Regions from separate parts of the Micromonospora sp. NPDC049836 genome, predicted to be linked through region 3. Evidence: predicted binding sites of a transcription regulator. Region 3 holds the regulator's gene; each other region holds the start of a gene.
What was found. Region 3 encodes HrcA, which represses chaperone genes, less so after heat shock. Its sites were predicted from a motif close to GGTTNGCACNCTCNNNNNGAGNGTGCNAACC; they were not measured.

Region 1: a site for HrcA is predicted at 1,961-1,991, ahead of groL (chaperonin GroEL). Genes of this name have one in related genera too.
Region 2: a site for HrcA is predicted at 2,574-2,604, ahead of groES (co-chaperone GroES). Genes of this name have one in related genera too.

The regions. Positions count from the first base shown of each region.
Region 1 is NZ_JBITLH010000005.1:59,167-63,871, forward strand. It holds gene ACIBPB_RS14865 (GNAT family N-acetyltransferase) at 1-114, opposite strand, end outside; gene ACIBPB_RS14870 (cold-shock protein) at 338-538, shown strand; gene ACIBPB_RS14875 (hypothetical protein) at 639-1,913, shown strand; gene groL (chaperonin GroEL) at 2,188-3,810, shown strand; gene ACIBPB_RS14885 (hypothetical protein) at 3,877-4,119, opposite strand; gene ACIBPB_RS14890 (GNAT family N-acetyltransferase) at 4,202-4,705, opposite strand, start outside.
Region 2 is NZ_JBITLH010000005.1:417,435-422,139, reverse strand. It holds gene ACIBPB_RS16665 (molybdopterin-dependent oxidoreductase) at 1-272, opposite strand, end outside; gene groL (chaperonin GroEL) at 408-2,054, opposite strand; gene groES (co-chaperone GroES) at 2,125-2,439, opposite strand; gene ACIBPB_RS16650 (methyltransferase domain-containing protein) at 2,808-4,016, shown strand; gene ybaK (Cys-tRNA(Pro) deacylase) at 4,063-4,542, shown strand.
Region 3 is NZ_JBITLH010000003.1:728,335-733,039, reverse strand. It holds gene ACIBPB_RS11285 (enoyl-CoA hydratase-related protein) at 1-549, opposite strand, end outside; gene hemW (radical SAM family heme chaperone HemW) at 569-1,792, shown strand; gene ACIBPB_RS11275 (DUF4870 domain-containing protein) at 1,844-2,491, opposite strand; gene hrcA (heat-inducible transcriptional repressor HrcA) at 2,716-3,738, shown strand; gene dnaJ (molecular chaperone DnaJ) at 3,812-4,705, shown strand, end outside.

The DNA.
Region 1 (4,705 bases), on a different contig from region 3:
CAGGAAGGCCAGCGGGGAGTCGGCGAGCATCTCCAGCCGGAGCGCCCGCATCCGGGCGGCGTCCGCCGGCCGGACCCGGCGGACGGTGGTGGTCGGGACGCGCGCGCTGGTCATGACGCAATGCATACCGGAGCGCCCACGGACCGCGCCCACCCGGGCCGCGAGTCGGCCGAAATATGCCCGATTTGTGGTCGTGCGCCGCCGTCACGCCTCGTGTAGCGTGCGATTTCGGTCACCGGATTCAGTGGTCGTCGCCGATCGCTGAGCCGGTGCTCCGCCGGTGCCGGTCCGCCGGTTTCCGGGTTGTGGAACGCCGCGCAGAGTGAGGAAGTGCACCGTGGCACAGGGCACCGTGAAGTGGTTCAACTCCGAAAAGGGCTACGGCTTCATCGCCGTCGACGGCGGCCAGGACGTCTTCGTCCACTTCTCCGCGATCGAGATGGACGGCTACAAGGCGCTGGACGACGGCCAGCGGGTGGAGTTCGAGATCGCCCAGGGCCAGAAGGGCCCGCAGGCCGAGCGGGTCCGCGTCATCTGACCCGCCGCCCGGCAGCCGGACCACCCGGGCCCGGGGGCTGCGCCACGGGGGCGCACCAGGGAAGATCGTGAGCCGTTCCAGCCATCGCTGAGGAGGGTTCATGTCCGACCAGCCCCCGTCGGGTTCCACCGAGCCGGTGCCGCCGGCGTCGTCCGGAGGCCCGGCCGACCCGGCGCCGCCCACGCCACCGGCCGCGGCGCAGCCGTCGTACCCGGGCTGGCCCGGACACCCCGCCCAGCCGGGCTTCGTCCCGCCCGACGCCCCCGCCCCACCGCCGCCCGGCACCCCCGAGCAGCCCGGCCACGGTGCCCCCGGCGGTTACGGGCAGCCGGGCTACGGTGCCCCCGCCGGCTACGGGCAGCCGGGCTCTGGCGCCCCTGGCGGTTACGGGCAGCCGGGCTACGGCGCCCCCGGCGGTTACGGGCAGCCGTGGCCGGGACACCCGGTCCCGGCGCAGGGCTGGGGCTGGCCCGCCCCCGGCGGATATCCCGGCGAGCCGATGCCGGGCCACGCCTACGGCTGGTACCCGCCGGCCGACCCCACCGATCCGCTCGTCACGCCGCCGCAGGCGGGCATCGCGGGCTGGTTCGCCCGGTGCACCGGCGCGCTGCGCCGCGGCTGGCGGCAACTCCTGCCGATCGTCCTGGTCAGCCAGGGGGTGCCCGCCGCGGTGATCGCCGTCCTCTCGCTCGCCCTGGCGCCGACCGGCCAGCCGGCCACCGGGGCCGACGGGGCGCCGGTCCTGCCCGACGGCTACTTCACCGACTTCTTCCTCTTCTACGGCGCGGTGCTGCTGGCCGCGCTGCTCTTCGGCCCGCTGCAGAGCGCCGGGTGGGCCGCCGGCACCTGGGTGGTGACCCGGCAGGCGGCCGGTGAGCCGGCGGGCGTCGGGGCGGCCTTCCGCTACGGCTGGCGCCGCTGCCTCGGGCTGTGGGGCTGGACCATCGTCGCCTCCCTGCTGATCACGGTCGGCGCCTGTGCCTGCCTGCTGCCGGGCATCTACGTCGCCTTCGCGCTCGCCCTCTTCGGCCCGGTCTATCTCTTCGAGCGGCAGGAGCCGATCGGCCGCGCGTTCCGCCTGTTCCACCAGCGGTTCGGGATGGTGCTGGGCCGGGTCGCGCTGGTGCTCGCCGCGCTCGTGGTCGCCTCGGTGGCCAAGGGCATCCTGGACCTGGTCAACCGGGCGCTCTTCGGCGAGCACCCGCTGGACGCCCCGACCAGCGCCGTGGCCGCCGTGCTGCTGACCCTGGTGGGCACCCTGCTGGTCGTCCCGGGCTACCTGGCCCAACTGATCGGGCTGGTCGTCACGTACGCCGAGCAGCGGGCCCACGAAGGCCCGGTGAACGCCGCCCGGCTGGCCGCGGAACTCGGCTGAGCGGGGGCATCGTGCTTGCACTCGGCTAGGGAGAGTGCTAAACAGGTCATTGGCACTCGCGTACGGTGAGTGCCAATGGTCGGGGCGGTAGGGCCACGGCCGCGCCGGTGTCTCGATGACGCCGGGCGGCACGGGGCCGGTCGTCGCGGGCTGTCCGGCCCGACCGAGGAGACGTCGTCGTCGCCAGGTGGCGACGTCCCCAAGGTGCGTACACCAGACGGCCCATCCGGGGAATCCCCGGGTGGCCCGTGAGTGTCCAGGAGGACAACGCCGTATGGCCAAGATGATCGCGTTCGACGAAGAGGCGCGCCGCGGCCTCGAGCGGGGCATGAACCAGCTCGCCGACGCCGTGAAGGTGACGCTCGGCCCGAAGGGCCGCAACGTCGTGCTCGAGAAGAAGTGGGGCGCTCCCACCATCACCAACGATGGTGTGAGCATCGCCAAGGAGATCGAGCTCGAGGACCCGTACGAGAAGATCGGCGCCGAGCTGGTCAAGGAGGTCGCGAAGAAGACCGACGACGTTGCCGGTGACGGCACGACGACGGCGACCGTCCTGGCCCAGGCCCTGGTCCGCGAGGGCCTGCGCAACGTGGCCGCCGGCGCGAACCCGATGGCCCTGAAGCGGGGCATCGAGGCCGCCGTGGCCAACGTCTCGGAGGAGCTGCTCAAGCTCGCCAAGGACGTGGAGACCAAGGAGCAGATCGCCTCCACCGCCTCCATCTCCGCCGCCGACCCCAGCGTCGGCGAGATCATCGCCGAGGCGATGGACAAGGTCGGCAAGGAAGGCGTCATCACCGTCGAGGAGAGCAACACCTTCGGCCTGGAGCTGGAGCTCACCGAGGGTATGCGCTTCGACAAGGGGTACATCTCCGCGTACTTCATGACCGACCCGGAGCGGATGGAGGCCGTCTTCGACGACCCCTACATCCTCATCGCGAACAGCAAGATCTCGTCGGTCAAGGACCTGCTCCCGATCCTGGAGAAGGTCATGCAGGGCGGCAAGCCGCTGCTGATCATCGCCGAGGACCTGGAGGGCGAGGCCCTGGCCACCCTGGTGGTCAACAAGGTCCGGGGCACCTTCAAGTCGGTCGCCGTCAAGGCGCCGGGCTTCGGTGACCGCCGCAAGGCCATGCTGACCGACATCGCCATCCTCACCGGTGGCCAGGTCATCAGCGAGGAGGTCGGCCTCAAGCTGGACGCGGTCGGCGTCGACATGCTGGGCCGCGCCCGCAAGGTCGTGGTGACCAAGGACGAGACCACCATCGTCGACGGTGCCGGCGACGCCGAGCAGATCCAGGGCCGGGTCAACCAGATCCGGGCCGAGATCGACAAGAGCGACTCCGACTACGACCGCGAGAAGCTGCAGGAGCGGCTGGCCAAGCTGGCCGGTGGCGTTGCGGTGATCAAGGTCGGCGCGGCCACCGAGGTCGAGCTGAAGGAGCGCAAGCACCGCATCGAGGACGCCGTCCGCAACGCGAAGGCCGCCGTCGAGGAGGGCATCGTCCCGGGTGGTGGCGTCGCGCTGGTGCAGGCCGGCAAGACTGCCTTCGACAAGCTGGACCTGGCCGGTGACGAGGCGACCGGTGCGCAGATCGTGAAGATCGCGCTGGACGCCCCGCTGCGGCAGATCGCCGTCAACGCCGGTCTCGAGGGTGGCGTGGTCGTCGAGCGCGTCCGCAGCCTCGACCCGGGTCACGGCCTCAACGCCGCGACCGGCGAGTACGTGGACCTGCTGGCCGCGGGCATCATCGACCCGGCCAAGGTGACCCGTTCCGCGCTGCAGAACGCCGCCTCGATCGCCGCGCTGTTCCTCACCACCGAGGCCGTCGTGGCGGACAAGCCGGAGAAGACCCCGGCCGCCCCGGCTGGCCCGGGTGGCGGGGACATGGACTTCTGAGTCCAGTTCCATCCAGTACGCCGAAAGGGGCGGGCCGCGTCAGCGGTCCGCCCCTTTCCGCGTCGCTCAGGTCGGCAGCCGCCGCTGGTTGCGGCGTTTGTGCGCCCGGTCGTACGGCGGCGTGATCCGGATCGGCTCGTCCACCGGTTGCCGTGGCTCCGCGGTGGGCGGCTCGCCGGCGCCCGCCATCTCCGCCAGTTGCTCGGCGTCGCCGTAGTCGAGCCGGTCGAACGGCAGTTGGCCGGGAAGGTCGGTGACCGGTCGCCAGCTCGCCGCCGGGTCGTCGGTCCGTTCGTCATCCGTGGACATGGCTGCCTCCTCTAGCTCGACCGTAGGGGCCGGTCGATGACCGGGAGGCAGAATGGCGTTATAAGAGTCTATGTAACTTTGGTTACTTCTGTCCGTTAAGTGGCTTCCGGTACAGGAAGAAGACCCGTTCGATCCGGGCCCCGGCCGCCCCCGCGTAGAACGGCACCGGGCCCACCCAGCCGATCTGCGCGGCGCTGATCCCGGCCACGGCCTGGTCGCGCAGGCAGCGCCGGAGCAGCACCCCGCCGATGCCCGAACCCTCCGCCGCCGGTGCCGTGCCCATCGGCCCGAACCAGCTCGGCCGGGACGAACCGTACGCGGCGAAACCGAGGATCTCCCCGTCCCGCTCGGCCAGGTGCGCGCCCGCGCCCGGGCGGCCCAGCGAACCCGCCAGCTCCGCGTCCCACGCCCCGCCGAAGGTGTCCCGGGCGAAGCCGGCCAGCGCCGGCAGGTCCGCCGGCTCGGCCCGGCGCACCGTGATCCCCGCCCCGGCGAGCCGGCGCTCGGCCGCCTCGGTCGAGCGCAGCGCCGGCGAACCCTCAGTCAGGTCCGCCGTCATGTTCCAGCCGGTCCGGTCCTGGCGGTA
Region 2 (4,705 bases), on a different contig from region 3:
ATCCGCAGCCGCCGGGCCGCCAGCACGCCGATCAGCGCCGCGATCGCGGCCAGCAGCACCGCCGTGCCGACCAGCAGGGCGATCTTGTCGTACCGGCCGAAGACCGCGATGGCGAACTGCTTGACCGGCTCCGGCACCACGTCGACGACCAGCCCGCCGACCGCGATCAGCGGGGCGGACCGGGGACCGGTGAGGACGGCCACCGGCTCGGCGACACCGATCGCGACGGCCGCGGCCGTGACCCCGGCCAGCGCGGCCCGGCCGCGCGACATGCTGCTCACGGCGACCAGTCTCCCCGGCCGGAGCGGACGACCGCCAACCTCGTCAGGGTTTCGTAAGCAGAGACGGGTCAGGGCACACCGCCGCGATGGCGGTGTGCCCTGACCGTCAGGCCGTACGGCGCGGGATCAGAAACCCGGGCCGTGCTGGTGGCCGTGGCCGTGCGAGTGGCCGTGCCCACCGGCGGCGGCCGGCTCGGGCTGCTCCGGCTTCTCCACCACCAGGCTCTCGGTGGTGAGCAGCAGGCCGGCGATGGAGGCGGCGTTGGTGACCGCGTTGCGGGTCACCTTCACCGGGTCGAGGATGCCCGCCTTGACCAGGTCGACGTACTCGCCGGTGGCGGCGTCGAGGCCGTTGCCCCACTCCTTGGCGGCGACCTTCTGCACCACCACGTAGCCGTCGTGGCCGGCGTTCTGGGCGATCCAGCGCAGCGGCTCGACCAGCGCCTTGCGCACGATCGAGACACCGACCTTCTCGTCACCGGTGAAGCCGAGGTCGTCGTCGAGCACCGGCAGGATCTGGACCAGGGCGGCGCCGCCGCCGGGGACCGTACCCTCCTCGACCGCCGCCTTGGTCGCGGCGATCGCGTCCTCGATGCGGTGCTTGCGCTCCTTCATCTCGACCTCGGTGGCCGCGCCGACCTTGATCACGGCGATGCCGCCGGAGAGCTTGGCCAGCCGCTCGGCCAGCTTCTCCCGGTCCCACTCGGAGTCCGAGGCCTCGATCTCCTTGCGGATCTGCGCGACCCGGTCGGCGACCTCGCTGGCCTGGCCGCCACCGTCGACGACGGTGGTGTTCTCCTTGTCGACCACCACGCGGCGGGCGGTGCCGAGCACCTCCAGGCCGACCTGGTCGAGCTTGTAGCCCAGCTCCGGGGCGACCAGCTCGGCGCCGGTCAGGATCGCCATGTCCTGCAGCATCGCCTTGCGGCGGTCGCCGAAGCCGGGGGCCTTGACCGCGCAGACCTTGATGGTCTTGCGGAGCGCGTTGACCACCAGGGTGGACAGCGCCTGGCCCTCGACGTCCTCGGCGACGATCAGCAGCGGCTTGCTGTTCTGGAGGACCTTCTCCAGCAGCGGCAGCAGCTCCTCGATCGCCGAGATCTTCTGCGTGGTGATCAGGATGTACGGGTCCTCCAGGACCGCCTCCTGCGCCTCCACGTCGGTGACGAAGTTCGGCGAGATGAAGCCCTTGTCGAACTGGAGACCCTCGGTCACCTCCAGCTCGGTGGTGAGCATGGAGCCCTCCTCGACGGTGATGACACCGTCGCGGCCGACCCGCTCCATCGCCTCGGCGATCAGCTCGCCGATGGTCGCGTCCTGCGCGGAGATCGTCGCCACGTTCGCGATCGACTGCTTGTCGGCCACCTCGACGGCCCGGCCGAGCAGCGCCTCGGAGACCTTGCCGGCCGCCGCGTCGATGCCCCGCTTCAGGCCGGTCGGGTTGGACCCGGCGGTCACGTTGCGCAGGCCCTCGCGGACCATGGCCTGGGCCAGCACGGTCGCGGTGGTGGTCCCGTCGCCGGCGACGTCGTTGGTCTTGGTCGCCACCTCCTTGACCAGCTGCGCGCCGAGGTTCTCGTACGGGTTGGTGAGCTCGATCTCCTTGGCGATCGTCACGCCGTCGTTGGTGATCGTGGGCACACCGAACTTCTTGTCCAGGACGACGTTGCGCCCGCGCGGGCCGAGAGTGACCTTGACCGCGTCCGCGAGGGCGTTGACACCGTGCTCCAGCAGGTGCCGGGCGTCGTCCGAGAAGCTCAGGATCTTCGCCATCTGTATCCCTTCGAAGCGACGTTGCCCCGGCCCGGCGAGCCGGACCGGGGCAACGACACTGATCGGTTGCTTACTTCTCGATGACCGCGAGGACGTCGCGGGCGGAGAGCACCAGGTACTCCTCGCCGGCGTACTTGACCTCGGTGCCGCCGTACTTCGAGTAGAGGACGGTGTCGCCGACCTTCACGTCGATCGGCACGCGGTTGCCCTTGTCGTCGATCCGGCCCGGGCCGACAGCGAGGACGGTGCCCTCCTGCGGCTTCTCCTTGGCGGTGTCGGGGATCACGATGCCCGAGGCGGTGGTGGTCTCGGCCTCGTTCGCCTGGACCACGATGCGGTCCTCGAGCGGCTTGATCGCAACCTTGGTCGCGGTAGTCACGGGCATACCCTCCTGGGGTACTTGGTGTCGTTGCCGGTCGGCGAGCCGACCGGCGTCAATCTGCCACATGCCACCGGGCGGGGCCGTCGTCGCGGGTGCCGGTCCGCCTGGCGTTCAACCCCCGGGCACCAGGGCCCGGGTGTTGGCACCCTCAGGGCGAGAGTGCTAATCGCAGGTTATTCCTCGGCTAGCACTCCGTCAAGGAGAGTGCCAACGCGTCGCCCCTCGTGTCGCCGGAGAAACCACCGTCCGGGCCCGCGACACGCCCGGCGCCGGGCGGCGCGCCGGGACCACGGCCCCCGGAGTCGGCGCCCTCGACGGTCCGGCACCGGGGCGGCAGCGGACCGCCCGGGGGCGGCCGGGAGAATGCCCGGGTGGACCTGGAACAGCTCGCCGCGTTGCGTACCCCCGAGGGGTCGGCCGCGCTCGACGCGGCGGCCCGGGTGGCCGGCGGCGACCCGCTGGCCGCGGCGGCCGCGCTCCGCTCCGCCGGGCTCCCGGCCGGGCTCGCCGCCGCCGCGCTCACCCAGGCCGAGCTGCGCCGCCGGGCGGTGGGCAAGTTCGGGCCGGCGGCCGCGGGCATGTTCCTCACCCGTCCCGGGCTGGAGCAGGCCACCCGCCGGGTGGTCGCCGACCGGCGGGCCGCCCGGCTGCGCGCCGCCGGGGTCGGCACCCTGGCCGACCTCGGCTGCGGCCTCGGGGCGGACGCGCTGGCCGCCGCCCGCGCCGGCATCCGGGTGTACGGGGTGGAGGCCGACCCGGTGACCGCCGCGATGGCCGCCGCGAACGCCGAGGCCGCCGGGCTCGCCGAGCTGTTCACCGTCGAGTGCGGGGACGCCACCGCGTTCGACGTGACCCGGGTCGAGGCGGTCTTCTGCGATCCGGCCCGGCGCCGGGCCGGCACCGGACGGCGCGTCTTCGACCCGAACGCCTACGCGCCGCCCTGGGACTTCGTCACCGGGCTCGCCGAGCGGGTGCCGTACACCGTGGTCAAGGTGGCGCCCGGCCTGGACCACGCGCTGATCCCGGCCGGCGCGGAGGCCGAGTGGGTCAGTGTGGACGGCGACCTGGTCGAGGCGGCGCTCTGGTGCGGCGCGCTGGCCGAGGTGCCCCGCCGCGCCACCGTGCTCCGGGAGAAGGTCTCCGGTGCCGGCGCGGCCCCCGTTCGGCAGCTCACCGGCTCCGGCGCCGAAGCGGCGCCGGTCGGGCCCACCCGCCGCTTCCTGTACGACCCGGACCCGGCGGTGGTCCGCGCCCACCTGGTCGCCGAGCTGGCCGGCACGCTGGGCGGGAACCTGGCCGACCCGAGCATCGCCTACCTCTACGCCGATCAGGCCCGGCCCACCCCGTACGCCCGCTGCCTGGAGCTGACCGACGTGCTGCCGTTCTCGCTGAAGCGGCTGCGCGCCCTGCTCCGGGAGCGCCGGGTCGGCCGGGTGGAGATCCTCAAGCGCGGCTCGGCGCTCGAGCCGGAGCGGCTGCGCCGGGACCTGCGGCTGGCCGGGGACGACTCGACCAGCGTGGTGCTGACCCGGGTGGCCGGCGCGCCCACCGTGCTGCTGGGCCGCCCGGTTCCCGCCTGACGGTTTCCGCTCGCCCGCCGGCCCGGCGACGGCTAGCTTGGCGGGCATGGCGGGACAGGGCACTCCGGCGACGGCACTGCTGAGCCGGCGGAAGATCTCCCACAGCACCCACCCGTACGACGTCTCGCCCGACGCGCCGAACTACGGCGGGCTGGTCGCGGCGGCGCTCGGCGTACCCCCGGAACGGGTGTTCAAGTCGCTGGTCACCGAGGTCGACGGCGGCCTGACCGTGGCGGTCGTACCGGTCACCGGCGAGCTGGACCTCAAGGCGCTCGCCGCCGCGGTGGGCGGCAAGCGGGCCGCCCTGGCGGACCGGACGGTGGCCGAGCGGGCCACCGGTTACGTGCGCGGCGGGATCAGCCCGCTCGGCCAGCGCAAGCGGCTGCCCACCGTGGTGGACGCGTCGGCGCTGGACCACCCGACGGTCTACGTCTCGGCGGGTCGCCGCGGGCTGCAACTGCAACTCGCGCCGACCGACCTGGTGGCGCTGACTGGCGCCGTCACCGCCTCGATCGCCACCGGCTGAGCCGGGCTTCGGCCGGCCCCCAGCGCCGGCCCGGCGCCCGGCGCTGGGAGCGTTCCCGCAGGTCTTCGCGGGAACCCTGGCCATGGGATGACAGCGGGGCGACAATCGCGTTGCTGAATTGTTACCGCTGCCAACAAACTTCCGATCTCGGCTCCCTTGCGCG
Region 3 (4,705 bases):
CGGCACCGCGGCGGTGACCAGGCCGATCTCGGCGGCCCGCCGGCCGTCGAAGGTGTCGCCGGTCAGATAGAGCTCGGCGGCCGCCCGGGGCAGCAGCCGGGGCAGCACGGTCGCCGAGATCACCGCCGGGATCACCCCGATCCGGACCTCGGTGAACGCGAACGTCGCCTCCTCGGCGCAGACCGCCAGGTCCGCCGCGGCGATCAGGCCCAGCCCGCCGGCCCGCGCCGGACCGGCCACCTTCGCCAGCACCGGCTTCGGGCACTCCCGGACCGCGACCAGCACGTCGCCCAGCATCCCGGCGGGCACGCTCCCGCTGGCGTACGCGGCGGCGGTCTCCTTCAGGTCCGCCCCCGAGCAGAAGACCGGGCCGGTGTGGTCCAGCACGATCGTCCGGACCGCGTCGTCGGCGACCGCGGCGGCCAGCCCGGCCAGCAGCTCGGTCATCAGCGGGGTGGAGAGCGCGTTGCGGTTGTGCGGGCTGTCCAGGGTGAGGGTGGTCACCCCACGGGCCGTGGCGACCCGCACGAGAGCGTCCGGAGAGGTCATGCCGGGCACACTAGTGGCCATGCCCGGCGCTCTTCCAGAAGGCGAGTCCGTCCCGCGCGACGGATCGCTGCCCGCTGCCGCCCGCCGCGCCGTCGGCGCCCGCGGCTTCGGCGTCTACGTGCACGTCCCCTTCTGCGCCAGCCGCTGCGGCTACTGCGACTTCAACACGTACACCGCCGCCGAGCTGGGCGGCGGCGTCAGCCGGGAGACGTACGCCGACTCGGTGCTGGCCGAGCTGGCGCTCGCCCGGCGGGTGCTGGGCGACACCCCGCCGCCGCGGGTGGACACGGTCTTCGTCGGCGGCGGCACCCCGACCCTGCTCCCCGCCGACGACCTCGCCCGGATCCTCGACGGCATCGACCGCACCTGGGGGCTGGCCGTCGACGCCGAGGTGACCACCGAGGCCAACCCCGAGTCGGTCACGCCGGAGTCGCTGAAGACCCTGCGGGCGGCCGGCTACACCCGGATCTCGCTGGGCATGCAGTCCGCCGCGCCCGGGGTGCTGGCGATCCTGGACCGGACGCACAGCGCCGGCCGGGCCACGGCCGCCGCCCTGGAGGCGCGGGACGCCGGGTTCGACCACGTGAACCTGGATCTGATCTACGGCACGCCGGGGGAGAGCGCGGAGGACTTCGCCGCCTCGCTGGCCCAGGTGGTCGCGGCGGGGGTGGACCACGTCAGCGCGTACGCCCTGATCGTGGAGGACGGCACCCGGCTGGCCGCCCGGATGCGCCGCGGCGAGCTGCCGTACCCCTCCGACGACGTGGCGGCGGACCGCTACCTGGCCGCGGAGGCGGCCCTCGGCGCGGCCGGTTTCTCCTGGTACGAGGTCTCCAACTGGGCCCGCACCGAGGCGGCCCGGTGCCGGCACAACCTGCTCTACTGGACCGGCGCCGACTGGTGGGGCCTCGGGCCGGGGGCGCACAGCCACGTCGGCGGGGTGCGCTGGTGGAACGTCAAGCACCCGAGCGCGTACGCCCAGCGGCTGGCGGCGGGGGAGTCGCCCGGCCTGGCCCGGGAGGTGCTCACCCCCGGTGAGGCGCACATGGAGGACGTGATGCTGCGGCTGCGGCTCGCCTCCGGCCTGCCCCTGGACGTGCTGGACGAGGCGGGGCGGGCGGCGGCCCGCCGCGCCCTGGCCGACGGCCTGCTGGACGCCGACCGCCACGCGGCCGGCCGGGCGGTGCTCACCCTGCGGGGCCGGCTGCTCGCCGACGCGGTGGTCCGCGACCTGCTGCCCTGAGCACGATCCCGGCCGGCCCACCGGCCGACCGGGATCATCTCGTCGCCCGGGTCACTTGGTGAAGCTGTAGCTCATCGGGTAGCGGTAGAGCACCCCTTCGTTGGCCTTGACCCCGGCGATGATCCCGAAGATCAGCGGCACGATCCAGACCAGCATCGGGATGAAGAACAGGATCCCGCAGGTCACCAGGGTGAGCACCCAGCTCAGCACGCCGACGATCGCCCAGGTGATCTGGAAGTTCAGCGCCGCGACGGCGTGCGCCCGGACCGTGGGCGACTGCTGCCCCCGGGTCATCAGCGCGATGAGCGGGGCGACCCAGCCGAGCAGGCCGGCACCGACGACCACCCCGACCGGACCGCCGAAGTGCGCGATCAGGGCCCAGGTCTTCTCGTCGTTGTTGGCGTAGCCGGGCGGTGGCCCGTACGAGCCGCCGGTCGGGTAGCCGACACCCGGCGGGGGCTGGCCGCCCGGCGGAGGGTAGCCACCTGGGGGCGGGTAGCCGCCCGACGGCGGCTGGCCGCCAGGAGGCGGCGGATAGCCACCGGGCGGGGGATAGCCGCCTCCGACCGGCGGCCCGGACAGTGGTGCGGTGGGGGGCTCGTCCGCTGGCGACGAGCCGTATGGGGCCGACGGCGGGGTCGCCTCCGGCGGCTGGGCGCCGGGGTCCCCCGCTCCGGGAGGGCGAGGTGGTTCAGTCATGGGGGTCACGGTAGGTGCGGCACGCAAGGCCGCACCAGAGCGGTAACGACCGGGATGTCCGGCTGATCGGCCCTGGCGGAGTGTGCCCGGGGCCGCACGAGGGGTCCGTCGCTGATCATCGCGTCAACGGGCCCGCCGACGTAGACTGGCACTCGCTACAGTCGAGTGCCAGGCCGCCTGGCCGGTGCGCCGGCGGGTCGAGGTGCGTCAGGGAGGTGGGGGAGATGGGTCTCGACGACCGCAAGCTCGCCGTGCTGCGCGCGATCGTCGAGGACTACGTCGCCACGCAGGAGCCGGTCGGCAGCAAGGCCCTGGTCGAGCGCCACCAGCTGGGCGTCTCCCCGGCCACCGTACGCAACGACATGGCGGTGCTGGAGGAGGAGGGCTACATCCGGCAGCCGCACACCAGCGCCGGCCGGGTGCCCACCGACCGCGGCTACCGGCTCTTCGTCGACCGGCTCTCCCGGGTCAAGCCGCTCAGCCCGGCCGAGCGCCGGGCGATCGAGCGGTTCCTGGTCGGCGCGGTCGACCTGGACGACGTGGTGCACCGCACGGTCCGGCTGCTGGCCCAGCTCACCCGCCAGGTCGCCGTCGTGCAGTACCCGAGCCTGGCCCGCTCCAAGGTGCGCCACCTGGAGCTGGTGCCGATCTCCACCACCCGGCTGATGGTCGTCATGATCGCCGACACCGGCCGGGTCGAGCAGCGGCTGGTGGAGATGCCCGGTCCGGTCCCCGCCGAGGACGTCACCGACCTGCGCCGGCTGGTCAACGAGAAGCTGGTCGGCAGCCGGCTCTCGGAGACCCCGCCGCTGGTCCAGGCGCTGGTCGACGAGTCCACCCCGCGGCTGCGCCCGGCCATGGCCACGCTCTCCACCGTGCTGCTGGAGACGCTGGTCGAACGGCACGAGGAGCGCATCGCGCTGGCCGGCCAGGCCAACCTCACCCGGGGTGGCCTGCTCGACTTCCAGGGCTCGCTGCGGCCCATCCTGGAGGCGCTCGAAGAAGAGGTCGTGCTGCTCAAGCTGATCGGCGAGACGGAGCCGAGCACCACCCGGGTGCTGATCGGCGACGAGAACGAATTCGACAACCTGCGGGCCGCCTCGGTGGTCAGCACCGGCTACGGACCGGGCCGCACCATCGTCGGTGGGCTCGGTGTGCTCGGGCCGACCCGGATGGACTACCCCGGCAATATCGCCATGGTGCGGGCCGTGGCACGCTACGTGGGCGAACTGCTGGCCCAGAACTGACCAGTCAGGGCCGACGGCCGACCTGCGGCCGACGCGGCGCAACGCGAGACGAAACACGAGGACACCGAACGCAGTGGCCAGGGACTACTACGGCATTCTCGGCGTGAGCCGGGACGCCTCCGACGACGAGATCAAGCGCGCCTACCGCAAGCTGGCGCGGCAGTTCCACCCGGACGTGAATCCGGACCCGGAGGCACAGGAGAAGTTCAAGGACATCAACGCCGCGTACGAGGTCCTCTCGGACGATCGGAAACGGCAGATCGTCGACCTGGGCGGCGACCCGCTCGCGCCGGGCGGCGGGGGCGGCGGCCCGGGCGGCCCCGGCGGCGCCGGCCCGTTCGTCGGGTTCCAGGACATCATGGACGCGTTCTTCGGCGGCGCGGCCGGCGGCGCCCGCGGCCCGCGGCCGCGCACCCGGCCGGGCGCCGACGCGATCCTGCGGCTGGAGCTGGACCTCAACGAGACCGCCTTCGGCGTCGAGGCCCCGATCACGGTGGACACCGCGGTGCTCTGCACCACCTGCTCCGGCGCGGGCACGGCGGCCGGCACCCACCTGGCGACCTGCGAGGCGTGCGGCGGCCGGGGTGAGGTGCAGTCCGTCCAGCGGACCTTCCTCGGCCAGGTGGTCTCCGCCCGGCCGTGCACCGTCTGCCAGGGCTACGGCACCACCATCCCGCACCCCTGCCCGACCTGCGCGGGCGACGGCCGGGTGCGGACCCGGCGCTCGCTCACCGTCAAGATCCCGGCCGGGGTCGAGGACGGCATGCGGATCCGGCTGGCCCAGCAGGGCGAGGTGGGCCCGGGCGGCGGCACCGCCGGCGACCTCTACGTGGAGATCCACGAGCGGCCGCACGACGTCTACTCCCGCAAGGGCGACGACCTGCACTGCCGGGTCACCGTGCCGATGACCGCCGCCGCGCTCGGCACCCGGCTGACCATCAAGACGCTGGACAGCGAGGAGCCCGTC